Regions from separate parts of the Pseudarthrobacter sp. ATCC 49987 genome, predicted to be linked through region 1. Evidence: riboswitches for the same ligand, from Rfam matches in the RefSeq annotation. Region 1 holds a riboswitch; each other region holds the start of a gene.

Evidence for each region. A riboswitch is a leader RNA that binds a small molecule or an ion and turns the genes downstream of it on or off. The one in region 1 is predicted to bind S-adenosylmethionine.
Region 2: another riboswitch for S-adenosylmethionine. It lies ahead of GXK59_RS00245 (ABC transporter substrate-binding protein); the one in region 1 lies ahead of GXK59_RS18925 (DUF1737 domain-containing protein).
Region 3: another riboswitch for S-adenosylmethionine. It lies ahead of metX (homoserine O-acetyltransferase MetX); the one in region 1 lies ahead of GXK59_RS18925 (DUF1737 domain-containing protein).

What each region holds. Positions count from the first base shown of each region.
Region 1 is NZ_JAABNS010000001.1:4,084,106-4,089,175, reverse strand. Features, by position in the region: gene GXK59_RS18935 (aminodeoxychorismate lyase) at 1-539, shown strand, start outside; gene GXK59_RS18930 (ATP-grasp domain-containing protein) at 570-1,514, opposite strand; SAM riboswitch class IV at 1,818-1,932, shown strand; gene GXK59_RS18925 (DUF1737 domain-containing protein) at 1,948-2,256, shown strand; gene GXK59_RS18920 (rhodanese-like domain-containing protein) at 2,253-2,684, shown strand; gene GXK59_RS18915 (O-succinylhomoserine sulfhydrylase) at 2,685-3,893, shown strand; gene GXK59_RS18910 (glutamate--cysteine ligase 2) at 3,914-5,070, opposite strand, start outside.
Region 2 is NZ_JAABNS010000001.1:52,751-57,820, forward strand. Features, by position in the region: gene GXK59_RS00240 (ABC transporter permease) at 3-962, opposite strand; gene GXK59_RS00245 (ABC transporter substrate-binding protein) at 969-2,630, opposite strand; SAM riboswitch class I at 2,728-2,817, opposite strand; gene GXK59_RS00250 (N-acetylglucosamine-6-phosphate deacetylase) at 3,027-4,316, opposite strand; gene GXK59_RS00255 (DUF1206 domain-containing protein) at 4,316-5,070, opposite strand, start outside.
Region 3 is NZ_JAABNS010000001.1:2,454,885-2,459,954, forward strand. Features, by position in the region: gene GXK59_RS11550 (MFS transporter) at 1-763, opposite strand, end outside; gene metX (homoserine O-acetyltransferase MetX) at 945-2,144, opposite strand; SAM riboswitch class IV at 2,155-2,270, opposite strand; gene GXK59_RS11560 (bifunctional o-acetylhomoserine/o-acetylserine sulfhydrylase) at 2,407-3,723, opposite strand; SAM riboswitch class IV at 3,788-3,903, opposite strand; gene GXK59_RS11565 (VOC family protein) at 4,108-4,746, shown strand; gene GXK59_RS11570 (CPBP family intramembrane glutamic endopeptidase) at 4,840-5,070, opposite strand, start outside.

The DNA.
Region 1 (5,070 bases):
GGCGCCAGCGTGAGACCGGGGTCGACGTCATCCTGCTGGACCGCGGCTACGACAGCGAAGTCGGGGAGCGGGCGCCGTGGCTGCTCATGGGCGCCAAGACACTCTCCTACGCCGTCAACATGGCCGCGCTCCGCTACGCGCACGCCCAGGGCGCGGACGACGTCATCTTCACCTCGGCGGACGGCCGGGTCCTGGAGGGTCCGACGTCGACCGTCCTGCTCGCGCACCTGGAGACCGCCGACGACGGGGCCGGCGGGGTCCGCACCGTCCGGCGGCTCATCACGCCCCAGCTCGACAGCGGGATCCTGCCGGGCACCTCGCAGGGGGCCCTGTTCACGGCGGCGAAGGCGGCCGGCTGGGAGCTGGGCTACGGCCCGCTGGAGCCCCGCGACCTGTACGACGCCGACGCCGTGTGGCTGATCTCCAGCATCCGCCTGCTGGCGCCCGTCAACCACATCGACGGCAAGGAAATCGGCACGCCGGAGCTGCGCAAGCAACTCACCGCGGAGCTCAACGCGCTCTACGCCACCATCGAATAAGCCCCGCCGCAACAGACAGGCAACGCGGGGTCAGACCAGGGCACCGGCGTACGCGCGGGCGGCACCCCTGAAGGATGCCGGGTTGAACGACGGCAGCGCGAAGGACGCCAGCACCGCGTCGAGCAGTTCCGGGGCACGCCAGCTGTTCGCGCCGAAACGGGCGTTCACGTCGAGGACCACCGGGGTCCCGTCCGCGCGGCGGCGCACATCGACGTCGACCGGCCCTGCCAGTCCGAGCGAGCGCACGGCCGCCATGGCCACGTTGCCCACGTCCATGTCTTCGTCCACTTCCACACGCCGCGTCACGACTGCCTTGCCAACGGCGCCGCGGTCCAGTTCGATCTTTTCCACGACGACGACGAACGGCGCGCTTCCGTTGTGCGCCGGAGTACCGAAGACCATGGGTCCGTACCCCGGACCGGGAATGAACTCCTGGACCATCTGGCCGTCCGGCAGCCGGCGCCAGTCCACATCCCCGCTTCCGTCGATGACCACGGCGGCGTGCGCCCCGCAGGAGAGTCGGGGCCGGACGACGACGGGGCCTCCCAGCGCCGCCATAGCGGCTTCCGCGTCGGCGAAGTCACTGGGAACGCCGAAGCGGGGAACGGGTATGCCTGAGGACTGCAGCTGCCAGGCGGTGAAGAGCTTGTCATGGGCGACGGACACCGGCCCGGGATCGCCGATGATGACGCGTACGTCGGCGCCGAATGCGGCCCGGTACGCCGCAAGAAGCGGAAGTTCCGAGCTCACGGTTGGGATGACCACGTTGATTCCCTCCCGGGTGACGAGGCGGCGGAGCGCCGAGACCATCTCCGGGTCGCTTGCCGGCGGCACCGGCACCACGGTGATGCCGGCCTTGGGCGGAAGCTCACGGATATCAGTGCCCAGGACGGGGATGCCCCGGGATTTGAGCTGGGCTGCCAGGGCCCGGCCCGCGGAACCGCCGGCGCCGGTGAGCAGAACCCGGGGCTTCATGGCCGTCCCAGGGGGCGACCAATGATGGACGGGCGCGGTACGTGGATCGACACCATGTGGAATTGCCCCCCGGCGAGTTTCGTGCTTCATGAGACCTTCTGGGCACTCTTGGACGTGCCCCTTTAGTAAAGGCGAGGGGTCTGTCGGAAAGCCCGAGTAGCGGGTACTCGTAATTGCGGAGGCCGGAGTGGGCCGCCCGGGCACGGGGTACTCAGGTCTGGCGGCCGGTACCCGGTCCGCCGTTACTTAACATGACGACGGCGGCGATGCGGGCCAACGTCACAGGTGCTACGTTTTTGGGTGAGTAATGAGAACCGGTGCCAAGCCCTGACTGGCCGGTCGGCAACCCTCCCTTTCGCGGCGGGGTGCCTCAGGTGAATACTCGGCATATCGACCATTCGAGCTGCAAGCGTGAAAGAGAAGGAGATCCGTCGTGCCTGACGCGTCCGCCCCCGCTGTCCCCACTACAGCACCAGCCCCAGCCCCCGCAGTCCCCGGTACCGCCGAGGAGAAACTGGCGTACCGCCTGTTCACCGGCCCCGACGACCGGGCATTCTGCGAGCGCGTCTCGGCCGCCCTCGCCGAGGGCTATGTGCTGCACGGCAGCCCCGCCGCCACGTTCAACGGCAGCAGCGTCATCGTGGCCCAGGCCGTGGTGCTGCCGGCAGCTATCGCCAGCGCCGATGCCGCCGTCGCCAACGCCGTGGATGATCTCGAGTTCGACGGCGAGGGCCACGCGTGAGCTACGCCGGAGACCTCAGCCCGCAGGAGGCCTGGGCCAAGCTCGAGGACGGCGCCCTCCTGGTGGACGTCCGCACCGAGGCCGAATGGGCCCACATCGGCATCCCAGACACCGCGGCCGCGGGCGAACGACGGAACGATCCGCTCTTCATCCAGTGGAATCTGGCCGGCGGGATCCCCAATTCGCAGTTCATCGAACAGCTAACGCGGCAGCTGAAACAGCAGGCCCCGGAAGGCCGAGGAACCGAGCTGGTCTTCCTGTGCCGTTCGGGCGCCCGGTCCGTCGCCGCGGCACTCGCAGCAACGGAGGCCGGCTTCACCTCCTACAACGTCCTCGAGGGCTTCGAAGGCGCACCGGACCGCCACGGCGAACGCACCGTGAACGGCTGGAAGAACCGCGGCCTGCCCACCAACCTTGGAAAGCACTAAGTGACCTTCAACCCTGATGCCGCCGGCTGGAGCGCCGACACCCAGGCTGTCCGCGGCGGCCTCGACCGCACCGGCTTCCAGGAAACCACCGAGCCGATCTTCCTGAACTCCGGCTTCGTCTACGAATCCGCGGCCGCCGCGGAGCGCGCCTTCACCGGCGAGGACGAACGCTTCGTCTACTCCCGCTACGGCAACCCCTCGGTGGCCACCTTCCAGGAGCGGCTCCGGCTGCTCGAAGGCACCGAGGCCTGTTTTGCCACCGCTTCGGGCATGTCCGCGGTCTTCACCGCGCTCGGCGCCCTGCTGGCCGCCGGCGACCGCATCGTCGCGGCCCGGTCGCTGTTCGGCTCGTGCTTCGTGATCCTCAACGAGATCCTCCCCCGCTGGGGTGTCGAGACGGTTTTCGTGGACGGCCCGGACCTGGAGCAGTGGCGGTCTGCGCTCTCGGAGCCGACGACGGCGGTCTTCTTCGAATCGCCGTCGAACCCGATGCAGGAAATCGTGGACATCGCCGCCGTGAGCGAACTGGCGCATGCCGCCGGCGCGACCGTCGTCGTCGACAACGTCTTTGCCACTCCCCTGCTGCAGCGCTGCGGTGAGCTTGGCGCGGATGTGATCGTGTATTCGGGGACCAAGCACATCGACGGCCAGGGCAGGGTGCTTGGCGGCGCGATCCTGGGCACCAAGGAGTTCATCGAGGGACCGGTCAAACAGCTCATGCGCCACACCGGCCCGGCGCTCTCGGCCTTCAACGCGTGGGTGCTGACCAAGGGGCTGGAGACGATGGCCCTGCGGGTGAACCACTCCTCCTCCTCCGCGCTGCGGCTGGCCGAATGGCTCCAGGAGCAGCCCGCGGTCAGCTGGGTCAAGTACCCGCTGCTGCCGTCCCATCCGCAGTACGAGCTGGCCGCCCGGCAGATGAAGGCCGGCGGCACCGTGCTGACCTTCGAGCTCTCGCCGTCCGCCGGGCGTTCGGCGAAGGAGGCCGCGTTTGCGCTCCTGGACGGGCTCCGGATCATCGACATCTCCAACAACCTGGGCGATTCGAAGTCCCTCATCACCCATCCCGCCACCACAACGCACCGCGCCATGGGGCCGGAGGGCCGGGCGGCGATCGGGCTCAGCGACGGCGTGGTGCGCCTCTCCGTGGGCCTCGAAGACGTCGGGGACCTGGTCCGCGACCTCGGCCAGGCGCTCAAGCAGGTCTAGCGCCGTTCGGTTCGCTCGCCTTAGCCCCGGCGGACCCGGCCAAGAGTCGATCCCTCATCGGCCGGTTCCCCGTCGTCCGCTCCCTGCATGGTCACGTCGACGGCCCGTTCGACGACGGCGGTCAGCCCGCCTGCGTGGAACGGCTCCCGCTGCAGCAGGGAACCGGTGCCCTCGGCCAGGATCCGGCCGATGCCCTGGCGCACCAGGCCCAGCTCGCCCTGTTCCTCCAGCACCGGCGCCACGAAGTCCACCAGGGCCTGGACCACGTCCGCGGCCGGGGCAGGGGTGAAGGTTCCGAAGTCCAGCAGCTGCCCGCGCAGTCCGCAGTTGCTCGCCTGCCACGCGGCCATCCGCAGCAGCAGTGTCGGCACCGGGGCGGGATCGACGCCGTCGTTCCATTCCCGGGACGCCGACTCGACAAGCGCCCGCACCAGGACAGCGATCAGCGCCGCGTCCTCAGCGCGCAGGCAGACATCGGCGACCCGGACCTCCACGGTGGGATGATGCCGGCACAGCCGTGAGTCGAAGTAGACCATGCCCTCGTCCATAAGGACGCCGGTTTCCACCAGTCGGGTCACAACCCGGCGGTAGACCGGCAGGCTGCCGAAGATCATCGTGGGCCCGGACCCCGGCCAGCGGTTCCACGCCTGCGTGCGGTAGCTTTCGAACCCTGTCTCCGCACCGTTCCAATAGGGGGAGTTCGCGCTGAGGGCGATCAGCACGGCGAGCTTGTCCCGGATCCGGTCCATCACCGCCACGCCCTCCTCCGGGGACTCCACCAAGGTGTGGACGTGGAGGCCGCAGGTCAGCTGGTTCCGGACCGTGAGCCCGAAGCGCTGCTGCATGGCCATGTAGCGCTGCTTCGGCGTCAGGTGGGTGGCGGAGCCGTGCGGCGACGTGGCGAGGGCCGCGACCCGGCCGCCGTGCTCCCGGGCGGCCTGGTCCGCGCGGGCCCGGCCCTGCCTGAGCTGCCGGAGCAGCTCCGGGTACTCCAGGCAGGGCCGCGTCTGGGTTTCGATTTGTTCGAGCTTGAGCTCGTAGCTGAAGTCGGGGTCCTCGTGGGCCGGCGGCTGCGCCGGGTCGACCGGGGCGCCCTGGGCGTCCGGGATCGGCGGGACGAGACGGGGCAGCATGGCGTCGGCGAGGGCAAGCAGCATCCCGGTTTCGGGGTCCACTA
Region 2 (5,070 bases), 4.0 Mb from region 1:
TCTCAGGCAGCCAGTGCTCGTGGCGAGCCGTGGGCACTGCTCTTGAGGATGCGGGGATCCAGCAGCGGATACAGCAGGTCGACGATCAGGTTCACTGCAACGAACGCCGACGCCGTCAGCAGGACCAGGCCCTGGACCAGCGGGACATCCTGGACGGTGACGGCCTGGAGGACCACCGAGCCAAGGCCGGAGCGGGCGAAGACGGTCTCCGTGATGACGGAACCGGCAAGCAGGGTTCCGACCGTGATGCCGGCAATGGTCATTGCCGGACCCGCAGCATTCTTCAGGGCGTGGCGGTAGAAGATCCATGCGGGGGACGCGCCCTTGGCCCGCAGTACGTCGATAAACGGTTGCTCATAGACGTGAGTGATGCTCTTGAGCAGTACCTGCGCGATCGGGGCGGAAACGTGAAGGGCCAGGACAAGGACGGGAACTGCCAGCGATGCAAAGGAACCGTCCGGGAACAGGGACATCACACCGAGCTGGATGGACAGCAGCTGCAGCAGCACCAGCCCGAGCCAGAACACCGGAACCGCTGCGAACAACGGCGGGAGATTGGTGATGAAGCGCTGCAGCGCCGTCGAGCGGCTCAACCAGGCCGCGGCCACGAGGGCCACAGCCAGGACGACGGCCAACACGAAGGCACTGGAGGCCAGCGCCAGGGTGGATCCGGCCACCGCGCCGATGCGGGTCGCCACCGACTGTCCGGAGGCCAGGGAGTACCCGACGTCTCCACCGAGCAACTGCCCAAGCTGGTTGAAATACTGCACCAGCAGGGGCTGGTCGTAGCCGTATTGGGCCTTCATGGCATCAATCGTTGCCTGGTCAGCCGCGGCGTCCGCCGAGAGGAAGATCGTGACCGGATCGCTGGGCAGCAGCTGTATTGCCAGGAAGACGAGCGTGTACGCCAGCCAGATGACAAGCAGTGCCTGTCCGAGGCGCCGCGCAAAGTAAAGACCCATGACGACCTACTTGCCGGTCTTCCAGGCACCCTGGAAAATCGGTGCGGTGCCGGAGGTGAATTCGACGTGTGACTTGGCGTTGGCGCCGTAGACCTGGACTTCGTCCCAGAGAACGAGGGCCAACGCCTGGTCGACAACCAGCGTGCGCTGTTCTTCGGCGACGAACTGCTTGTGCGCTGCTGCGCTGGTGGCGGCGCGTTCCGTGGCGAAGAGCGCATTGAGCTGCGGGTCCGCGTTCAATGTCTGCGTGTTGGTGACCGGGCCGAAGACCGGCCCCAGGCCGCCGTAGGCGAACTGCCGCGTTCCGAAGAATTCCACGTTGGGGTCCTTCATGGAAGTCGCCAGGAAGGCGTTGTCCGCCGCGCGGTTGACCAGCTTCACGCCGATCTTGCGCCACTGCTGCTCGATCAGTTCGAAAGCGGGCTTGATGACCACGGAGTTGTTGGATGACGTGACGGTGACTTCGAGCTTCTGGCCGTCCTTGGCGCGGATGCCGTCGGAGCCAACTGCCCAGCCGGCCTCATCCAGCAGGTTCTTGGACTTCTCCGGGTTGTAGGCCAGGTCGGCGGAGAGATCAACGAAGTCTGGTGCTTCACGGTTCAGGATGGAGCCGGCGAGTTCGTAGCTGTCGGAGAGCACCGTGTCCTTGAGCGTCGGCCGGTCGATGCCGAGCTGCAGTGCCTGGCGGACCTTCGCGTCCGCCAGCTTGCCGCTGCCGACCCGCGCCGCCGCCATGTTTGCGGTCAGGTCAATGCCCTTGGCCGGCAGGACCTGGTTGCCGCTCCCGGCGAGGGCAGTTTCGTCGGCCGGCTGCAGGCCGCGGACCAAGTCAACCTGGCCGGTCTGCACGGCCCCCGCGCGGTGGGCCACTTCCGGCAGGTACTTCACGACGACCTTGTCCAGATAGGCGGCCCCCTGGTTGGCGGCACCCTCCGGAGCCCAGGCGTAGTCGGAACGCTTGGCCAGGACGATTTCCTCATCGGCCTTCTCTGATTCGAAGGTGAAGGGACCCGATCCGGAGATTTTCGCGATGGCCGACTGGGCGGCGTTGTCCAGGGTGAGGGTCTTCGGCGACACGAGTCCGGCGGTGACGGAGGACGTGGCGCGCAGGAAGTTGGCGTCGGGGGAGGACAGGGTTACTTCCACCTGGTCCTCGCCGGTGACCTGCGAGGACTCGTAGGTGGAGAAGTCAACGTTCGGCTGGATCTTGGCGCTCTCGATACCCTTGCCCAGGGCCTCGAAGTTTGCCTGGACTGCCTTGGCGTCAAGCGGCGTTCCATCGCTGAAAGTCACTCCGGGGCGGATTGTGAAGGTGAACTTGGTCTGATCCTCACTCGCGGTGAACTTGCTGGCGATCCAGGGGACAAGCTCGCCCTTCTTTGCATCGAAATAGGTCAGCCGGTCCAGCACGCTGTTCAGGACGTTCGCCTTTTCGTAGAAGCGCGCCGCCTGGGTCTGGAAGTTGTTAATCGGGGTGACCTCGGCGAAGACGAACGTTCCGCCCTGCACCGGCTTTCCGTCCGCGCCGGCCTGGGATGCCGACGTGCCGCCAGCACCGCCGCAGGCACTCAAGGCCAGGGCTGCCGCGCCCATCAGTGCCAGTAAACGCAGCGGGTGGCGCCTGCTCTTCGAACTCGTGGCGGGCGTGAGTGATTCAGGGGTATCCATCGCGGATCCTCTCGGTCGTGACCGGGGGACGCCAAAACCGTACGAGTTTGTCCGACACAGCACGGGGCCGGGCCGGTGGAACCTGGGATCTTGGCAATCTCCATCGGTCCTGGCATTAGCACCTTGCCCTTGCGGGTGGTTGCTACGGCGTCATCGAGCCAGGTCTCTCAGCCGATCTGGATGGTCTTTATTCGTCACGAAGGACATTTTTCGGTTCCGCGACCGTTGCGGGTGGCGGCAACATCCACTTTGTTGCAGAATCTTCGATTTCCCAACAATGACGACATGTTCTGCAACAAACGATCACACAGAGCCACATCCCGCCTCATGGCGCCATGATTGCGGCCGAAGGTCAGCGACGTTCGGCAGCCGTGCACGACGGCGTCGAGCCCCGGCTCAGGAGGCGGGGCGTGCCAGGGGTTGACCGCCGCGAAGGACCGCGGCGAGCCCGAAGTCTGCGTCGACCGCCACAATGTCGGCCCGCATGCCGGCCTTCAGGCTCCCGATCTCGGCCTCAAGGCCCAGGATCTTGGCCGGGACCAGGGTCGCCGATTTCACGGCGTCGGCAGGGCTGACCCCGGCCCCGATCGTGCGGCGGACAACTTCCAGCAGGGTGGCCGTGCCGCCGGCGAGGGCGCCGTTGCTCTTCAGTGCCGCCACGCCGTCGCGCACCACCACGGCGGCAGGACCGAGCGCGTAGTCGCCGTCGGGCAGGCCGGTCGCCGCCATGGAATCGGTGACCAGGACGACGTTGCCGGCGCCGACCAGCTCGAAGACCATCCGGACCGTCGCGGGGTCCAGATGGACGCCGTCGCCGATGAGTTCCACAGCGACGGTGCCCTGGGCCGCGAGGCGCAGGCATGCCGCCACAGGGCCGGGACTTCGGTGGTGGAGCGGCGGCATCCCGTTGAACAGGTGTGTCACCGTCGGCCGCCGGCCCGTTCCGGGCCCGGAAGCACCGGAGTTAGTAGCGTTCAGGGCTCCGGCGCGGGCGCGCAGGGACGCGGCCGCGCTGGTCAGGGAATCCACGGTGGTTTGGGCGTCGGCGTCGGTGTGGCCCAGCGACGGCGTGACGCCATTCGCGGCGAGCATGCTGACCAGACCGTCGGCGCCCGGCAGCTCGGGGGCATACGTCATGGTCTTGAGGGTGCCGCCAGCCGCATCCAGCAGCCGGCGGAGCAAATCGGGGTCCGGGGCCCGCAGCCATTGCGGGTCCTGTGCCCCGCAGCGGGCCTGGGCGAGGAACGGGCCTTCGGAGTGGATGCCCGCGATGAGGCCCTCGTCCGCGAGTTGCCTCAGCACCCCGACTCCCCTCACGAGCTCCTGCCCTGACGCCGTGACGAGGCTGGCCAGCAGTGTGGTTGTTCCGTTGCGGTGCAGGAAGCTGACGGCGTCGCGGCACGCGTGGCTGTCGCCGGTGGGAAAGCCGCCGCCTGCCGCGCCGTGGCAGTGGAGGTCGACGAGTCCGGGAAGGATCGAGCTGCCCGGCGGAAGCTTGAGTTCCTCCGCAACGGGGAAGCGGGCCGCGTCGAAGCCGCTCCGGGGGCCGGCGTAGGCGATTCTTCCGTCTGCCACCGCGACCACGGAATCAGCCGTGGCAGCGCCGTCCGAGATCAGTGTCCCGGCCAGGATGTAGGCGGAGCCGACGACGGGTTCGTGGGTGTCCGGTCGGTGCGCGTCGGGCATTACATCTTGGCCAGTTTGGCGCGCACCATCATGAAGATCCCGTAACAAATGAGGCCAGCTCCGACCGCAGCCAGGATGTACATGCCGAACGGCTGGTCACGGAGGGCCCTGAGGCCGCCGTCGAGCCCGGTGGACTCCTCGGGGTGGGCTTTGATCGTGGCGACAATGACCAGCAGCCCCACGAGAAGCAGGACAATGCCTTTGGCGGCGTAGCCGACGACGCCGAGGACGGTCACCGCCGTCCGTGCCTTGTGCGAGGCGGGGAGGCGGAGGTGCTTGGCGAAGGACTGCCGGAAGCCGCGGATGGCGTAGACGATTCCGGCGACTGCGACGCCCGCGCCGACGGCGAGCAGGAGTGCGTAGCCTCCCGGGGCCTTCAGCACGGAGGCTGTGAGGTCGCTGGTGGAGCTGGTGTGGTCCTTGCCGGCGCCGCTGGCGAAGGAAAACAGGGTGAGGGCGAGTCCGGCGTAGACGACGGCTTGGAGGGCGGCCTTGGCCTTTTTCCCCAGTTTCTTTTTCGCCGGCAGGTGCTCGAAATCGAAGATGGCATCACTGGTTTGCCAGATCGCGAGGGCGACGCAGGCGGCGAAAGAGCTCCACAGCAGCAGTGGACCGGCCGGCTGGCTCCCAAGCTGCTCCACTGCACCACTGACGTCAGCCTCGCCTTCGCCGCCCATGGCGAGCCGGATCGCGACGAGTCCGATGAGGAAGTGCAGGATGCCGCTCACGGCAAAACCGGCGCGGGCCACCAGCT
Region 3 (5,070 bases), 1.6 Mb from region 1:
AGACGCCACGCGGGTAGCGGCGGAACACTTCGCCGACGCCGTAGCCCTTCTTCTCGACGGTGACTTCCTTTTGGGCCTCCAGGAAGATGGGGGCGTCCGTGACCTTGGTCCGGATGTAGTAGCCCACCAGCACGATCACAGCGGAGAGCCAGAACGCCACGCGCCAGCCCCAGCTGAGGAAGTCGGCCGAAGACAGCACAGAGGACAGGGTGAACAGCACTGCCGTGGCCAGCAGGTTGCCCAGCGGGACGGCCGACTGCGGCCACGCGGACCAGAAACCGCGGGACTTGCTCGGGCTGTGCTCGGCCACGAGGAGGACAGCGCCGCCCCATTCACCGCCGACGGCGAAGCCCTGGGCGAAGCGCAGGAACACGAGGAGGGCCGGAGCCCAGTAGCCGATCTGCTGGAAGGTCGGCAGGCAGCCCATCAGGAAGGTGGAGACGCCCACCAGGATGATGCTGAGCTGGAGGAGCTGTTTGCGGCCGAACTTGTCGCCGAAGTGTCCGAAGACGATGCCGCCGATGGGACGGGCAACGAAGCCGACAGCGTAGGTGAGGAAGGCTGCAATGATGCCGTCCAGTTCCGTGCCGGAGTTGGGGAAGAACGTCTTGCCGAAGACAAGGGTGGCCGCGGAGGCGTAGAGGAAGAACTCGTACCATTCGACGACGGTTCCGGCCATGGAGGCCGTTACTACTTTTTTGAGGCCGGACGTCTTGACGTCGGTCTCTTCTGCGCGCCTTGCGGCCGCGTTTTCCGTGCTCATTTCGACTCCTTTGGCGTCGTCGTCGACGCCTCGTGGACCATTTGGGAGGAGGGCGCTTGTGATGTGAGACACGCGGCGCCATTCCCCACGAGTATGGTCGCTTCCGGCCCGGGCCTCAACGGCCATTAGTGCAGAGCGCATCTGCAAAAATGCACACCGGACGCGGTTTTTAGTCGAAGGACTAGCCGAAGAAGTACTGCCGGAGCTGGTCGTTGAGCTGGCCGATCTCAGTGAGGAAGCCGTCGTGTCCGATCGGCGCCTCGATGGTGTGCACGGTGACGTCGCCCGGCAGGGCGTCGGCGAGCGCCTGGGACTGGGCCGGGAAGTACAGCCGGTCCGAGTCGACGGCCGCCACCAGGAACTCCGCGGTGGCCGGTGCCAGGGCCTCCGTGAGGGCGCCGCGGCCCCGGCTGATGTCATGGCTCATGAGCGCCTCGGTGATGGCGATGTAGCTGTTCGCATCGAAGCGGCGGACCAGTTTGTTGCCCTGGTGGTCGAGGTAGCTCTCCACTTGGTAGCGCCCCCGCCCGGCGAGGGATCCGGCTTCCAGCGGAGCCTCCGCGCCCTGGGCGTTCCGGCCGAAGCGGCCGTCCAGCTCCGCGGCCGACCGGTAGGTGATGTGCGCGATCCGCCGGGCCAGCGCAAGGCCCGCTTCCGGTTCGGGCCCGCCGTAGTAGTCCCCGCCGTTGAAGTTGGGGTCCTGCCGGATGGCGAGCGTCTGCGCCTGGGCGAAGGCAATCTGTTCTGCGGTGCTGCTGGCCCCGACCGAAATGACGCCGCAGCGCTGGACCCGTTCCGGGTGGCTGACGGCCCACTCCAGGGCACGCGCCCCGCCCAGGGAGCCACCCAGCACGGCGTACCAGCTCCGGATGCCCAGGGCGTCCGCCAGCCTGGCCTCGGCCTCGGTAGTGTCCCGCAGCGTCACGAGCGGGAACCGCGAGCCCCACGGCTTCCCGTCGGGCGCCGCCGACGAGGGCCCGGTGGAGCCGTAGCAGCCGCCGAGGATGTTGATGGAGACAACGAAGTATTTGTCCGTGTCCACGGGGGCGCCGGGGCCGGCGAGCTGCTCCCACCAGCCCGGTTCCTCGCTGGCGCCCCGCGTGACGTGGGTGTCACCCGTCAGCGCGTGCTCGATCAGCACGGCGTTGGAGCGTTCCGGGTTCAGGGTCCCCCACGTCTCGTAGCCGAGGGTGACGTCCGGCAGCCGGGCGCCGGATTCGAGCTCCAGATCCCCGATCCGGAGGTACTGGACCGTGCCGTCGAGGACTGCGTCAGCAACGGGCGCGCCAGCAACAGACGTGTCAGGGACACTGCGACCCGGGACCGGGGATTGGGGGGCCTTGCTTACAGGTGCACCCTGGCGGGTGGCGGCAATCGTCATGTGGGACCTCACTTCGCGCTTGCCCGCCGTCAGCTGACCGGCGGGCCAGGTCTTCACCCGGGGCACCCCACCGCAAAAGGAGGGTTGCCGGCCAGCAAGCCGGGGCTGTCGCTGGCACTCATGACCTCCACCGAGTCTACGAAATGCGGCGGCCCGGTGGCGAAGATTGTGACGCCCGTATGACTCCCGGCGTCGTCAGCTGCGATTATCCGGGCCCCGGCGCCCGCGCCATACGGCAGGGACGCCCGGGCCCTGGCGGACATCAGGCGGACTTGGCCGCACGGAATCCGGCGTCAAGGTCGGCGAGGATGTCGTCGATGTGCTCCAGGCCCACGGAGAGCCGCACGAGGCCGGGGTTCACGCCCGCAACCGTCTGCTGTTCCGGCGAGAGCTGGCTGTGGGTGGTCGACGCCGGGTGGATGACCAGCGAGCGCACGTCCCCGATGTTGGCCACGTGTGAGTGCAGTTCGAGGGCGTCCACAAAGCGTTTGCCGGCCTCCGCTCCCCCGGCGAGGTTGAAGGAAACGACGGCGCCGGTCCCCTTCGGACCGTACTTGCGGCCGCGCTCGTACCAGGGGCTGGAGGGCAGCCCGGCGTAAGCGACGGATTCGACGTCGTCCCTGGCCTCGAGCCATTCGGCCACCTTGACGGCGTTGGCGACGTGCCGCTCCATGCGCAGGCTCAGGGTCTCGATGCCCTGGGCGATGAGGAAGGCGTTGAACGGGGACACCGCCGAACCGAGGTCGCGCAGCAGCTGGACCCGCGCCTTGAGGATGTAGGACAGGTTGGCGCCGAGGGCACCGTCCGCACCAAGGTCCCGGGCGTAGACCAGTCCGTTGTACGTGGGGTCCGGGGTATTGAAACCGGGGAAGCGCTCCGGGTCCTTGCCGAAGTCGAAGTTGCCGGAATCCACGATCACGCCGGCGATGGCCGCGCCATGTCCGCCGAGGTACTTGGTCGCGGAGTGCACCACGATGTCTGCGCCCCACTCGATCGGGCGGATGAGGAACGGTGTGGAGAGGGTGTTGTCCACGATCAGCGGCACGCCGGCCTCGTGGGCCACCTGCGAGATGCCCTCGATGTCCAGCACGTCCTGGCGGGGGTTGGAGACGACTTCGCCAAAGAACAGTTTGGTATTGGGCTGAACGGCATCCCGCCACTGCGCCAGGTTGTCCGGGTCCGCCACGAAGGTCACGGAGATGCCGAACTTCTTCAGCGTGTGCGCCAGCAGGTTGTAGGTGCCGCCGTACAGGCTGGGGCTGGCCACCACATGGTCGCCGGCCTCCGCGACGTTCAGGATCGCAAAGGTCTCCGCGGCCTGTCCGGAGCTCAGCAGCAGCGCCGCTAGTCCGCCTTCCAGGCTGGCCACCCGCTGCTCCACAGCGTCCTGGGTGGGGTTGCCGATCCGGGTGTAGATGGGAGCCAGTTCGGCCAGGGCGAAGCGGTTGGCGGCGCTTTCGGCGCTGGGGAAGACGAACGACGTCGTCTGGTAGATCGGCAGCGACCGGGCACCGGTGGCGCTGTCCGGCTCCTGGCCGGCGTGGATCTGACGGGTTTCGAAGGACCAGGCACTGGACATCGGGACACTCCTTAGGGGACCGGGCACAGGAAGCACCAGAGCCCCTGGGCCCGGGTCCACACTGGTGCCGCGCTTGCCCTCCGGCGGGTGCCGGACGGCCAGGTCTTCACCCGGGGCACCCCACCGCGAAACGAGGGTTGCCGGCCAGCAAGCCGGGGCTGTGCGCTGGCACTCATGACCTGACCCCAGTCTAGGAAGCGGTTCCGGGCCCTGGATAGCTTTGTGACGAACATGAAGTTGCCCGGCCGGCGCACCCGGCCGCGGCCTTCAGATCCCGGCATTGACGCGGAGAAATGCCGGGCCGGACAGCCCACGGGAGGACATCCCATCACGGTTAGGAGAACCTAAGCTGAGAGCCGCATCACAAAGTGTCAAGATGAGGGCATGCGCATGGATCACGTCTCTTACGCCTGTGAACAAGATGGCCTAGCTGCCACCACCGAACGAATTGCGTCTGCCCTCGGCGTGGAAGCCGTGAAGGGCGGAGTACACCCCCGATTCGGGACCCGCAACATGATTATCCCGCTCGCGGGACACAAATACGTTGAAGTCGTGGAGGTCCTGAACCACCCGGCCTCCGACAAGGCGCCCTTCGGCCAGGCCGTCCGTGCCCGCTCCGAAGCAGGCGGCGGCTGGATGGGCTGGTGCGTCGAAGTTGACGACCTCGCCCCGTTCGAGGAGCGGCTGGGACGCGCTGCCGTCAACGGCAACCGCAAGTTCCCGGACGGCCGCGAACTGGTCTGGAAGCAGATCGGCATCCTCGGACTCATCGCCGATCCCCAGGTCCCCTACATGCTCAAGTGGGAGGGCGATCCGGAACTCCACCCGTCCAAGGCCTACGAGAGCAACGTCAAGATGTCCGCGCTCACGATCGCCGGCTCGGCGGAGCGCGTCACCGAATGGCTCGGTGTTCCGGTCGAGAAGCCGCTGGAGGACGTGGCCGTGAACTGGCTCGCTCCCCGCGGGACACCCGGCATCCTCTCCGTCACCTTCGAGACAGCTTCCGGAGCCGTCACCATCTGAGTTCCTTACCGCCCCACACTTCGGCCGCCATCAGCGGGTGCCAATGACGTCACCCACCGATGGCGGCCGAAATCTTTTTAAGCCAACGCGGGGTCAGCCGAGGCCGATGGCCTTGCCGAAGAGGCTGAAGCCGACGAACGCCACGATGTCCAGTGCGGCATGGGCGATCACCAGCGGCATCACGCGGCGGGTCCGGAGATAGACCAGCGCGAAAATCACACCCATGATGGCGTTGCCGGCGAACGGCCCGAACCCCTGGTACAGGTGGTAGCTGCCTCGCAGCATCGAGCTGGCGAAGATGGCAACGGGCATGGCCCAGCCCAG